4 regions of the Lacicoccus kunmingensis DSM 17847 genome follow, and region 4 is predicted to be linked to each of the others. Evidence: riboswitches for the same ligand, from Rfam matches in the RefSeq annotation. Region 4 holds a riboswitch; each other region holds the start of a gene.

Region 1 (3,406 bases), on a different contig from region 4:
GCGTTTTACCGGCGCGCTTAAACAGGAAGATGTTCATGGTTTAGTACCTGAATACTTAAGAGTATCGGAGGCTGAAAGAAATTGGATGGACAAGAATCAGTAAATATAAGAGAAATGACAATTGAAGATATTGATACGGTACATCTGATAGAAACAGCTTCTTTTACAAAGACATCGTGGACTAAGGAGGCTTTTTTAAGAGAGCTTGGTGTAAACAGGTTTGCCCATTATTTCGTAATGGAAAAAGACTCCGAAATCATCGGCTACTGCGGTCTTTGGCTGATTTTAGATCAGAGTCAGATTACAACAATTGCAATAAGGGATGATCAGCGGGGCCTCGGCCTGGGGCATGCTTTACTCAAGTATGTTAAGGATTATTCTGCAGAGTCGACCAAGACTTTGTCTCTTGAGGTCAATATCGATAACGAGGCAGCGAAAAGTCTGTATGAAAAAGAAGGGTTTTCCTATGGAGGAATACGTAAAGATTATTATGGACCCGGAGAGGATGCACATGTGATGTGGGTGAAGTTGGATGAATAAAGACATTACAATATTAAGTATAGAAACGAGTTGTGACGAGACAGCATGCAGTGTCGTGAGAAATGGACATGAACTGCTGTCGAATATTGTGGTCAGCCAGATTGACAGCCATAAAAGGTTTGGCGGTGTTGTGCCTGAAGTGGCTTCCAGACACCATGTTGAGTCCATTACAACGGTCATAGAAGAGGCTTTGGATCAGGCGGGCTTAACACCTGAAGAACTGGACGCTGTCGCTGTAACGGAAGGACCTGGATTAATCGGGGCACTTTTAGTCGGTATCAATGCTGCAAAAGCTTTCAGTTTCGCACATGACCTCCCGCTGATTCCAGTGCATCACATCGCGGGCCATATTTATGCGAATCAGCTGGAGGAAGAGTTGACATTCCCTCTGATGGCTCTGATTGTTTCAGGCGGCCATACAGAGCTGATCTACATGAGAGATCACCTGAGCTTTGAAGTAATCGGTGAAACACGTGATGATGCTGTCGGAGAAGCTTACGACAAGGTGGCACGGGTCATCGGTCTGCCTTATCCGGGGGGGCCACATATAGACCGACTGAGCAAAGAAGGCCAGGATACATTTAACTTCCCAAGAGCATACCTGGAAGCAGGCAGTTATGACTTCAGTTTCAGCGGATTAAAATCTGCAGTAATCAATTCTCTCCACAACCATAAGCAGAAAGGCCTGGAAGTGAACGAGAAAGACGTTCCAGCTTCATTCCAGCACAGTGTGGTGGATGTATTGACAAATAAAACCATGCAAGCTGTTGAAGAGTACAAAGTAAAAGAATTGATCATCGCAGGGGGCGTTGCTGCAAACAGCGGACTCAGAGCAAGATTTGAACAGCTGACCAGAATGCAGGGTATCAATCTGCACATCCCTGAACTGAAGTTCTGTACTGATAATGCTGCAATGATCGGTGCTGCCGCTTATCAGTTATATTTAAAAGAGCATTTTACAGGGCTTGATCTGAACGGACGGAATTTTATCGATATAGAAGAGTATGCCAAATAATATATTATCCCAGTCTACACTGTAGACTGGTTTTTTTAATCTCATTCTTCAGAAATAATCCACTTTTCTAAAAATTATGTTTGACATCGTATTCATACCCTGATAGTATGATATTTAACTTAAAACAGAATAAAGTCCTTATCTAGAGCAGGGGAGGAAATTGGTCCCATGATCCTGCGGCAACCTCACTTTTTAAGAGTGGATGGTGCCCATTCCAACAAGCAATGTGCTTGAAAGATGAGGAGGAGCGTTTATCATAAAAGCCTCTTCCTCAGGAAGAGGCTTTTTCTATTCCTACTGTCTAAGTAAGAATTAAGTGGATTAATGCTAAAGGGAGAGATTAATTATGAAAAAACAAATTCGTCTGAACGGTTTCACTCAAAATACTGTAGCACCGCATTCACCAGGATTATGGCGCCATCCGGAAGACCAGGGCAGTCGTCATGCTGATCTCGATTACTGGACTGATCTTGCCAGGCTATTGGAAAAAGGAAAATTTGATGCTGTCTTTTTAGCGGATGTACTCGGAGTATATGATGTTTACGGAAACAGCCCTGATGCTGCAATTAAAAATGCTGTGCAGGTGCCATTGCATAATCCATTGCTTCAAATTTCAGCAATGGCTGCTGTTACCAAGCATATCGGTTTTGCACCGACTTACTCTGCGACTTACACAGAACCTTACAAACTGGCCCGTGAATTTTCTACGTTGGACCATCTGACCAAAGGACGTGTGGCATGGAATATTGTTACATCGTATTTGAACAGTGAGGCAGTCAATTTAGGAATGGAAGGTCAGATCAAACATGATACAAGATATGACCGTGCAGATGAGTATATGGATGTCGTCTATAAATTATGGGAGCACAGCTGGGAAGAAGACGCAGTAGAAGCGAATAAAGAGACTGGTGTTTATTCGAATCCTGATAAAGTCCATCCAATAAGACATGAAGGTGAATTCTTCAATGTTCCGGGTGTACATCTGGTGGAGCCATCACCACAACGTACCCCTGTATTGTTCCAGGCAGGTGCTTCCGAGAAAGGCAAAGCTTTCGCTGCGAAACACGCTGAAGCGCTGTTTACGACACTGGCGAGTGACCTGGATGAATTGAAGGCATTTACATCAGATATAAGGAGCCGTGCAGTGGAAAACGGCAGAAATGCAGAAGATATAAAAATTTTTCCTGGAATCGTACCGATTGTCGGACGTACGGAAGAAGAAGCCCAGGAAAAGTATGAAGAACTTTTATCATATGTCAGTTATGAAGGGACAGCAGCAATGCTTTCAGGGCACACGGGTGTAGATTTCTCCCAATATGAACCCGATCAATATGTGGAAGATGCAGATACGGAAGCATCGCACGGTTTCCTCAAAAAATACTCGGCAAGTACGACCAGAAAATGGACAGTGAGAGAAGCAGTGCTCCATCACGGCCTCGGTATCGGGGCAAGCAAGGTGATCGGTACACCTGAACAGATTGCAGATGAACTGGAAGCAATGGCGAACATCGGCGATGCCGACGGCTTTAATATCATTCAGGCAGCAAGCCCTGCAACTTTCGAAGACTTCATAGAACATGTGATTCCGGTACTTCAGGAACGCGGCAGCTACAGAACAGAATATGAGGCGTCAACTTTACGTGAAAACCTGTTTGGCAAAGATAAGGTAAGAATTCCAGAAAATCATCAGGCGAAGAAAGTTGAAATAGCCAAAAAAGTGAATGTTTAAATAAACAACAGCCCTGAAAATTTATTCAGGGCTGTTTCTTTGGTATTCTGATTTTAATATGGAGTAGTAGACATCATTAAAATACTCTCCCTGCTTCCACTTATGTACATGTCTGAGTACAC
Region 2 (3,406 bases), on a different contig from region 4:
TATGAGGATCGAGTCCTGCCCACGCATCCACACCGCCATTATTCAGTGTTGTCGCACCATCATTGTGCTGTACATTCACAATCTCCACTTCGTCCTGTGATACACCTTCATTCGCCAAAGCCCTCAGTAAAAATATGTAGGGGTCGGTGCCGAGCGTTGCCGCCACCTTTTTCCCTTTCAAATCTTCCACCGACTCAATATCAGAATCGGCGCTTTTGACGAGTGCCGTCCATTCAGGCTGGGAATAAATATAGACATTCTTGATCGGTGCCCCATTCGCCTTGGACATCAATGCAGCTGCGCCAGCTGAAGAGCCGAAGTCCACACTGTTGCTGTTCAGGAATTCGAGTGCTTTGTTACTCCCCTGGCTGAGCGTCCAGGAAACATCGATGCCTTCTGCCTCAAATTCTTCTTCCGCCCATCCGAACTCTTTCAGAACCAGGCTGGTCGGTGAATAATAAGCGTAATCCAGACGGATTTCCTCCGGTTTTTCTTGTGAATCCGAAGAATCCGCCGTGCCGGAGGAACATCCTGCCATCACAACAAGCAGCGCCATTACCATCAATAACCCGAGTTTTTCATTCAATGCTTTTTTCATTTCTGTTCCTCCTTCTTAAATTTCACATGCATAAGTTGAGATTGTACCGCGCAGACGCTGTGCTTCTTTGTATGTGCAGCGGTTGTGCACTACCTGCAGCCCGCCGTCTTTTGCGATATCCGCCGCTTTCGGTGAAATGACACCTTCCTGCAGCCAGAAGACTTTCGGGTTCACTTCAAGTGCCTCTTCCGCAATTGCGATCGCGGCTTCAGGACTTCTGAATACCTGCACAACATCAATCTGTTCAGGCACGCTTTTCAAGTCCGGATATGCCTTTTCACCGAGTATTTCCGTCTCTCTCGGGTTGACCGGAATGATCTTATAGCCGAGTCTCTGCATCTTTCTTGCCAGACGGTAGCTCGGTCTCGCTTCCTTGCCGCTCAGCCCGACGACCGCAAGTGTTTTCTGACGTGTTTTTTCCTGACCGTCTTCAGTCACTTTTTCCGTCGGTGAATTCAATATCCATTTGATGACACCTTCATCGTTGATGACGATCTCTTCTGCCTCACCCGTATCGATACCTGTCGCTTTCAACAATGCCTGGTTCAGGTCATTTTGAATATCCCTGACAGACTCGATGCCGACAGACAGACGGACAAGCTCTTCGTATACGCCTGTTTCCTCCAGCTGTTCTTTTGTCAGCTGCTGGTGCGTCGTTGAAGCCGGATGGATGATCAGTGATTTCGCATCCCCGACGTTCGCCACATGCGACCACAGTGCAACATTGTCTATCAGTTTCTTACCTGCTGATTTTCCGCCTTTAATGCCGAAAGTGATGATTGAACCGAAGCCGTTTTTAAATGTCCGTTTCGCGATTTCATGTGACGGATGACTTTTAAGGCCCGGGTACGTCACCCAATCGACTGCCGGGTGTTCAGATAAAAATGCAGCCAGTTTTTCAGCATTTTCATTATGTCTCTCTACTCGTACATGCAGTGTTTCAAGTCCCTGAATCAGATGGAATGCATTCGTCGGGCTGAGCGATGCCCCGAAGTCACGGAGCAGCTGGACACGGATCTTTGTGCTGAATGCAAGCGTCCCGAAATCTGAAGCATAACGGATGCCGTTGTAGCTTGAGTCCGGCTCTGTAAACTCAGGAAACTTCTCCAGATTCCAGTTGAAACGTCCGCCGTCCACAACAACACCGCCGATCGATGTCCCGTGGCCGCCGATCCATTTCGTCGCGGAATGCACCACAACGTCCGCACCCAAAGTGATCGGTTTGCATGTATGCGGTGTGGCAAAAGTGTTATCGACAATCAGAGGGACATCCGCTTCGTGGGCGATGGCAGCGACCGCTTCAATATCCAGTACCTGAAGTCCCGGATTGCCGATCGTTTCTCCGAATACCGCTTTTGTCTTATCCGTAATGGCATTTTTAAAGTTCTCGGGATCCGTCGGGTCAACGAACTTCACATTGATGCCGTATCTCGGCAACGTCACCGCAAATAAGTTATATGTACCGCCGTAAAGATTCGAACCGGCGACAATCTCATCCCCTGCACTTGCCAGATTCAGAATGGACAGTGTAATCGCAGACATCCCGGATGAAGTCGCAACAGCTGCCACGCCTTCTTCGAGCAGTGCCATACGCTTTTCAAACACTTCCACAGTCGGGTTGCCGATACGCGAGTAAATGTTTCCAGGCTCATCGAGTGAAAATAAGCTTTCCGCATGATCTGTATCGTGGAATACGTACGACGTTGTCTGATAGATCGGTACAGCCCTTGAACCCGTCGTCGGGTCCGGCGCCTGACCGCCGTGCAGTGATAAAGTTTCCAGATCATAAGTTGAATTGTGTTCGTTTGACATATCCATTCCTCCAAATTATATGTATTAAAAAAAGCTCTCCTCTTTAAGTATAAGAAGAGAGCTTTTACTCCTCTTATCTTCCAGGAACATCGTCCTGCTGGAATTAGCACCTTTTCAGACAAATATGCCTGATGGTTGCCGGGCGTCAAAGGGCCAGTCCCTCTGCCTCTCTTGATAAGTTGAAATATATTTCTTTAATGCATACTACAATACTATGATTAAAACGGTTTGTCAAAGCATTTTTTAAATATTTAGTTTTGAGAGAGAATTTAGATAACTTTCAGTGGCGTCTTTTCGTATTAGAATGCCTTTTTGGATGACACCCCCTGTATTCTGAAGATGTTGAATTTTAGGAATTTTTGTGTTACTTTACAAGGATAAGGTACTATATTTCGAAAGGAGATTTCCTGATGAAAAAGAAAGTTTTGTTAAGTTCACTTTTTGTCGCAGGTGCGTTAACGGTTACGGGGATGAGCGATACTGCACAGGCCAACGAAGAGGAAGACGGTGCCAAAACTTTATGGGGGGAAATACTGCCTGCTGGACTTCTGTCAAGATTTCGGACACATTAAATCAAGACGATGCGATTTTTGCTACTGATTTTTCCTTGATATATTCAAAATTCAAATGTTCGCTAACTTCATTATCGGGCATATTTCTTCTCGAAAGCGATTGGTGACAGATAATCGAGATAGGCATGGATTCTTTCGTAATTGTAGAAACTGATAATATATTCGAGTATGCTCCGGCTGGCTGCTTCGCGTGTCTGATAGCGCGCAGGATGAATCAGTTCTTTCTTGATAATGCTGTGAAACGACTCGATACAGGCGTTGTCATAACAGTTGCCTTTACGACTCATGCTTGTCGTGATCTCATTTTCACGCAGTAATGCCTGATAATCCAAGGCAGCATACTGGCTGCCCCGGTCTGAATGATGAATCAAGCCCGCTGTAGGCGGCTGTGTCTGGAATGCACGCTTCAACGCCTGAATGACGA
Region 3 (3,406 bases), on a different contig from region 4:
TCTCTTCTCTCGAGGTCGATATCTCTCAAATCGATAGTAAAGACCACTTTTTCAGGAACGATCGCCCTGGCATTCGGATGGACCTCCAGACTGCCAACTGTACCGACGGTTGGTGCTTGAGGATCCTGTTTTACAATCTCATTCAGACTGGTGATCATCTCCGCAGCGCCGACGAGTGCATCTTTCCTTAATTTCATCGGCACTGTTCCCGCATGTCCTGCAAAACCGGTCAGTTCGACAGTCAGCCACAATGGCCCTGAAATACCGGTCACTATACCAACCGGTACATCTCTGTCTTCCAGCACCGGCCCCTGCTCGATATGCATTTCTATATATGATTCAATAGAACCTTCAGGGTATTCGGATGCAGCCAGTTCATCAGGATTGGCACCAAACTCTATTAACGCTTGCCTTCTTGTAACTCCAGCAGCGTCTGTACGTTCAAGTTCATCTTCATCCAACTGTCCAGAGATTCCTCTTGAACCGAACAATCCTTTATTGAACCGGAAGCCTTCTTCATCACAGAACGCCATTATTTCAATAGGTTGTACAGGCACTATATTGTTCTCCTGCATCGTCTGTACGAATTCCAGACCGCCCAGCACACCGATTGGTCCGTCGAACCTGCCACCTGTCGGCTGGGAATCGATATGGGACCCCAGCATCAACAATGGTGCGTCAGGGTTTTCCCGTTAACTCTGCCGACCAGGTTTCCAAAATTATCGACTCTGGTTTTGAGACCCGCTTCATCCATCCACTGTCTCACCAACTCTATACCTTCTTTATATTCTTTTGAAAGAGCCAATCTGTTCACGCCGGTTTCTCCAAACTTACCGATTCCAGACAGCTCTTCCATATTGCTTTGTAACCGTTCTTTATTGATTGAAAAATCCTTATCAGTCATTTACTCCTTTAAAAATCTCTTTGCAACTTCTTTATAAGTTTTAATGCTGTTTTAATATTCTTCTATTTCCACATACTCATTTGGCTGGTGAGCAAGAGTGATATCGCCGGGACCCATCACAATAATCGGGAAATCCTTTTCTGCTTCCTTAAATGCGCAGGCGTCTGTGATGCCGGTAAAGCCTTTAGGTTCTTCTCTTGGTCCCGAGACGCTTTCAGAAGCTTTCAGAGTCAAATCCACGAAAGGATCATCAATGTTTGTCTTAACCGGCTCAAGATCAGCGACGACTTTGACTTCCGCCTCCATATTCGGGTATCTGCTTTTGCTCAGTTCCACCATTTTATGCACATTATCCAAAATTTCCTGATGATTTTGAGAAGGCAGCGTTCTGATATCCAATTTCAATCGGCAGTAATCCGGTATGACATTCATGCTTGACCCGCCCTCAATTGCATTGATACTGAAAGTGGGTTCCTTTAACAATTCATCATGCTCATAAGGCAATTTGAAATTATCGCTCTGAATCTGATTGATAATCTCATTCATATGCTCCACGGCATTAATCCCAAGATGTGGGGAGGAGCCATGCGCTGTTTTTCCATAAGTAGTGATTTCAATCCATAAGGCTCCTTTATGCGAGGTGACAATTTCATTGTTTGTTGGTTCTCCGACAATCAATGCATCCAGATCATCAGCATAACCTTCTTCTGTAAGCTGTCCGGCGCCGATTGCACCGGTTTCTTCCCCTATTGTCGCCAAAAGTTTAATGCTTCCTTTCAATGGAACATTGTCTTCTTTCAAAGAAACCATTGCGAGTACAAATGCCATAAGGCCACTTTTCATATCGCAGGAACCACGTCCGTATATTTTGCCGTCTATCTCTTCAGCTCCAAAAGGATTATGATCCCATTCCATGTCTTTTAAAGCATCCAGAAATCTTTTATTTCTATCTAAATCACTTAAAATTATCAGAAAACGTATACATTTCAAAATTAAATTGACAAATCCGACTATTCAGGTTAGGATTAATTATCAAATTATCAATTAATAGAATATTTATAAAACTTATCCAGAGAGATGGAGGGACTGGCCCTTTGAAACCTCGGCAACAGACTGTTCCAGTACTGTGCCAATTCCAGCAAGCCGCAGGCTTCAAAGATAAGAAGAGCATCAACCAGTCAGATTCGGCCTCTTCTACAAATTTAGAAGAGGTCTTTTTATTTCTTTATGATACGGGTATAAATCTTCTTCATGTATATGCTAATTAATAGGAAGGAATGGTAAATATGAAAATTTCAGACGTAGTTGTGAAGAGGTACTGGGATAATCAGCGCCCGGACATGAAGCACGCTGACGGCTATGAAGTCATCACGGTCGAGGTGCAGACGGATGCCGGCATAAGCGGCACAGGGTTTCTTTCACTGCCCGTCTTCTCCCACGGGCATATCGGTGATGTCATCGCCACTCTGCTGAAGCGCAACTTAAGGAATGTCATCCTCGGACAAAACCCGTTACATACAGAGCAGATATGGGAAAGCATGTACAGCGCCACATGGAAGCTCGGAGGAAAGGGAATATTCCGGAAATGCATCGGTGCGATCGACATCGCGCTCTGGGATATTAAAGGAAAGGCTTTTAATGTACCTGTTTCAGATTTTCTTGGTGGACACAAACAGCATGTGAAGACATATGCGAACGTTGCCCACCAGCTGCCGCCTGACGAACTGGCGGCAAAGGCTTTGGAATACGTGGAACAGGGACACACCGCACTCAAGATACGCTGCGGCACCACTGCCGTATCACTTGAAGAGGCAGACGAACGTGTCCGTTTAGTCCGAGAAGCAATCGGACCGGATATCAGGTTGATGGTCGATGTCAATGGATCATGGGACGCGGAAACAGCCATACAGCAGTTGAAGAAATGGGAAAAACATAATTTGTACTGGCTGGAGGAACCGGTTCCTTATGAAGACACTGCCGGCTATGCGCGTGTCAAACAGTTTGCAGGCAGCACATACATTGCAGGCGGGGAGCAGCATGAAGGATTGAATGAGTTCCGGCACTTGATCGAACAGAACGCCCTCGACATCGCACAACCCGATGCTGCGACGACCGGCGGCATAACAGACTGGATGAAAATATATAATTTCGCGACGATGCACAATATACCCGTCGCCCCGTGGAACCTGCAGCAGGTCCATATCCATATGGCCGTCGGCCTGCCGAATGTACAGTGGATAGAATACTTCACGCCGGACCGCGGCTTCTTCCAGAACAGGCTGTTCGACGGCCCTGCCCTGAAAGAAGTCAGAAAAGAGGACGGCATATACTTCGAGGCACCGGATGTCACCGGGCTCGGCATGGAGCTGAACGAAGCAGTGGCGGAAGAGACTTTACTGGACGAATAAAAACCGACAAAAATACCCCACCGGGGATAATGAAAAGGAAGAGGAAAATGAAAAGAAACCATATATTATTTGCGGCAATCTTATTTTTATCCGT
Region 4 (3,406 bases):
TAAGTGTAACTTGCTAGATAGATATAAAGCGTTAGCAGGTGTTACCCATTAATATTATATTAGGAAATTAAATTTAGGAGGCTTTTACTATGGAACTGAAAAAATATCTATTAGCAGGCGGCCTTGCATCCGTAATGGTACTTGGTGCATGCGGCGGCGAAACAGAAGAAGATCCAGCAGCAGAAGATCCGGCAATGGAAGAAGGCGCTGAAGATCCAGCAATGGAAGATCCAGCTGCTGACGAAGAAGAAGAGGAAGAAGAAGAGGATCCAGCAATGGAAGAGGATCCAGCAGATGATGAAGAAGAAGAGGAAGACGACGCAGGAGCGTAACTTTCAACCCCAATTTAATAACAAAACCCGGAGCAATTGCTCCGGGTTTATTTTTGTCTGATTTTATCGATTTAAAAATGTTTTAATCTGATCCACCTTATCCAATGCTTCCCAAGGCAGGTTGATATCTTCACGTCCAAAGTGTCCGTAGCTTGCTGTGTCTTTATAAATCGGACGCTTTAAATCCAGCATTTTGATAATACCGTCCGGAGACAGGTCGAATAATTCTCTGATGGCCTCTACTACCTTGTGTTCTTCAACTTCTGATGTTCCGAATGTGTCCACAGAAATTGAAACGGGCTGGCTGACACCGATCGCATAGGCGAGCTGAATTTCACATTTATCCGAAATGCCGCTTGCAACGATGTTTTTTGCGATATATCTCGCAGCATATGCAGCGGAACGGTCCACTTTAGTCGGATCTTTACCGCTGAATGCACCGCCACCGTGTCTTGCATAGCCGCCGTAAGTATCAACTATGATTTTTCTGCCTGTCAAACCTGCATCACCCTGAGGTCCGCCAATGACAAAACGCCCCGTCGGGTTAATGAAGTATCTCGTCTCCGCATCCAGCAGTTCTGCCGGTACAACCGCTTCAATCACATGTTCAAGCAGATCATCGTAAATCTGTTGTGTAGAGACGTCTTCGCTGTGCTGGGTGGAAACGACTATAGTATCCACCCTCTTCACTTTATTATTCTCATCATATTCAACAGTGACCTGTGTTTTACCGTCAGGTCTCAAATAATTCAACGTATCATTTTTTCTGACTTCCGAAAGACGGCGTGACAGTTTATGCGCAAGTGATATCGGCAGAGGCATTAATTCAGGTGTTTCGTTGGAAGCAAAACCGAACATCAATCCCTGGTCCCCTGCACCTGTTGTAATTTCATCTGTTGTTCTCGTCTCTATAGCATTATCCACCCCGACTGCAATATCTTCAGATTGTTCATCTATTCCGGTCAAGACGGACATTGTTTTATAATCATAACCGTATTTTGCATCGATGTAGCCGATGCCTTTAACCGTTTCTCTGACAATTTTAGGGATGTCTACATAAGTTTCTGTGCTGATTTCACCGACAATCATTGCAAGTCCTGTATTCACTACAGTTTCACAGGCAACGCGTGCATCTTCATCCTGTTTGATGATTTCATCCAGGATGGCGTCTGAAATCTGGTCTGCGATTTTATCTGGATGTCCTTCTGTCACCGACTCTGATGTAAATAAATTCTTCTCACTCATTCTTTATATATCTCCTTTAAGTTATTTGCTATCTCTTAAAACAAAATAAAGCCTTCTCTCTGACATAGAGAAAAGGCTTCGCTCTTCCCCTTATCGCTCAGAATAATCTGCATTCTTTAGCACCTTTCTTTAATAAAAGAGGTTGCTGGGCTTCGACGGGTTTGGTCCCTCCACCAACTCAAGATAAGAGATAACTTAAATTTAAATATACTAGACTCCCGGTGACAATTCAAGATGTTAATGACTGAGTTTCAGCCTTTTCCCTCTTAATCCAGATTATCGACCGCATACTGTGCTTCTTCAGCTGTAAATTGCTCACCATATTCGGACACCAGCTGATCATAAACCGCGGCGTTCGACATACTCATCATATCTCGGTAGGTCTCTGCAGATTCAAGTGCATTGGCCTTCCAATCCCACTCTATATTATCCACTGCATATTGCGCCGCTTCAGGCGGGAAGTTTTCTCCATACTCGGAAACAAGCTGGTCGTAGATTCCTGCTTTAGACATCGACATGATTTCTGCATATGTGTAGGCACTATCCAGTGCCAGCTCCCACTCTCTCGGGATGTCCCCATTGTCAGCAGTATCCGCCTCTGCTTCATTAACATCCTCTTTTGCAGTACCTTCTTCCTCATCAATATTTTCTTCAGCGGTATCTGCTTCCGCTGTCTGTTCTTCAGATTCCGTTTCAATGGAGGACAGTTCTTTCTCCATGTCTGAAACCTGATTGTTCAAATCTTCATTCTCATTTTTGACCTCATTGTTTTCCTCTTCCAGCGTTTCAATTTCAGATTGCAAGGCCTCATTTTCTTCCTTCATACTTTCTATTTCCAGTTCGAGTTCCTCTGCAACATCTCCATTGCTTTTTTGTGACTCTAATGCCCCATTTTCTTCCTTTAAATAATTAACTTCTTCTTCCAGTTGCTCTTTATCGGATTCAAGCTGTGAAACTTGTTCCGATAATTCATCTGATGACACAGCATCAGATTCCTCTTCTCCGCCGCACGCACCGACAACCAGCACTAAAGTAAAAATAACAGCAACCAATAGTCTCTTCATTATACTTACTCCCCTTCTATATATTTACATATGATTATATATGATTTTCATGTAAACATAAGATAATAGACTACAATTTTGATAATATTTCACATTTGATATATGAATCGTTTATAATCGGGGTAACTTCCGGTTTTTCATGATGATTTTTAATGTGTAAATTAACCCGTTTAACAAAGACGGACCTTAACATTTTAAAAATCAGATAGTATCATTATATTAAAGTAAAATTGTATTGATTTAATGTGTTACCTTATTTCTTAATGTGTTATACTATTTGCAATTAGTACATTAAAATAAATCCCTGGAGGCATTCAAATGGTCAACCATTCCGATTTAATCTCAAATTTAGTATCCAAAGATACAACAGAAGTACAGCTTTCTGCTCCACAGCTTGTTACGGCTTCACTTAGAAGAGGAGAAGGCGCTCTGACAGATACAGGCGCTCTAAGAGCAGAAACCGGCAAATACACAGGACGCAGTCCAAAAGACCGCTTCATAGTGGAAGATAACGTATCCAGTCATAAAATTCACTGGAGCGATGTAAATCAGCCGATTTCAGAAGAGATCTTTGATAATCTTTTTGAAAAAGTGATTGATCATTTAAATTCTAAAGATGAGACCTTTGTGTTCAAAGGTTATGCCGGCGCTGACGAATCCACACGCCTGGACTTGCAGGTTGTCAATGAGTTCAGCTGGCACAATCTTTTCGTTCAAAACCTGTTCATCCGCCCGGAAACTAAAAAAGAGGCGCTTGGCATTGAC

The links. Region 4 has a riboswitch for S-adenosylmethionine ahead of metK (methionine adenosyltransferase). Riboswitches for the same ligand answer to the same signal wherever they lie in the genome.
Region 1: linked by a shared signal. The riboswitch ahead of BO48_RS14385 (LLM class flavin-dependent oxidoreductase) and the one ahead of metK (methionine adenosyltransferase) in region 4 are both predicted to bind S-adenosylmethionine.
Region 2: linked by a shared signal. The riboswitch ahead of BO48_RS16270 (PLP-dependent aspartate aminotransferase family protein) and the one ahead of metK (methionine adenosyltransferase) in region 4 are both predicted to bind S-adenosylmethionine.
Region 3: linked by a shared signal. The riboswitch ahead of BO48_RS12130 (mandelate racemase/muconate lactonizing enzyme family protein) and the one ahead of metK (methionine adenosyltransferase) in region 4 are both predicted to bind S-adenosylmethionine.

The regions. Positions count from the first base shown of each region.
Region 1 covers NZ_JCANUC010000021.1:1,121-4,526, forward strand. Annotated here, with positions in the region: gene tsaB (tRNA (adenosine(37)-N6)-threonylcarbamoyltransferase complex dimerization subunit type 1 TsaB) at 1-103, shown strand, start outside; gene rimI (ribosomal protein S18-alanine N-acetyltransferase) at 82-540, shown strand; gene tsaD (tRNA (adenosine(37)-N6)-threonylcarbamoyltransferase complex transferase subunit TsaD) at 533-1,555, shown strand; SAM riboswitch class I at 1,691-1,799, shown strand; gene BO48_RS14385 (LLM class flavin-dependent oxidoreductase) at 1,902-3,284, shown strand; gene BO48_RS14390 (GNAT family N-acetyltransferase) at 3,306-3,406, opposite strand, start outside.
Region 2 covers NZ_JCANUC010000036.1:44-3,449, reverse strand. Annotated here, with positions in the region: gene BO48_RS16275 (aliphatic sulfonate ABC transporter substrate-binding protein) at 1-598, opposite strand, end outside; gene BO48_RS16270 (PLP-dependent aspartate aminotransferase family protein) at 614-2,410, opposite strand; SAM riboswitch class I at 2,481-2,591, opposite strand; gene BO48_RS16265 (hypothetical protein) at 2,821-2,982, shown strand; partial or broken gene BO48_RS16260 (IS3 family transposase) at 3,054-3,406, opposite strand, start outside.
Region 3 covers NZ_JCANUC010000013.1:78,156-81,561, forward strand. Annotated here, with positions in the region: partial or broken gene BO48_RS12120 (M20 family metallo-hydrolase) at 1-904, opposite strand, end outside; gene BO48_RS12125 (M20 family metallopeptidase) at 956-1,894, opposite strand; SAM riboswitch class I at 1,967-2,069, shown strand; gene BO48_RS12130 (mandelate racemase/muconate lactonizing enzyme family protein) at 2,191-3,312, shown strand; gene BO48_RS12135 (tripartite tricarboxylate transporter substrate binding protein) at 3,360-3,406, shown strand, end outside.
Region 4 covers NZ_JCANUC010000002.1:178,940-182,345, forward strand. Annotated here, with positions in the region: gene BO48_RS03405 (hypothetical protein) at 90-332, shown strand; gene metK (methionine adenosyltransferase) at 396-1,577, opposite strand; SAM riboswitch class I at 1,665-1,767, opposite strand; gene BO48_RS03415 (Ltp family lipoprotein) at 1,844-2,641, opposite strand; gene pckA (phosphoenolpyruvate carboxykinase (ATP)) at 2,960-3,406, shown strand, end outside.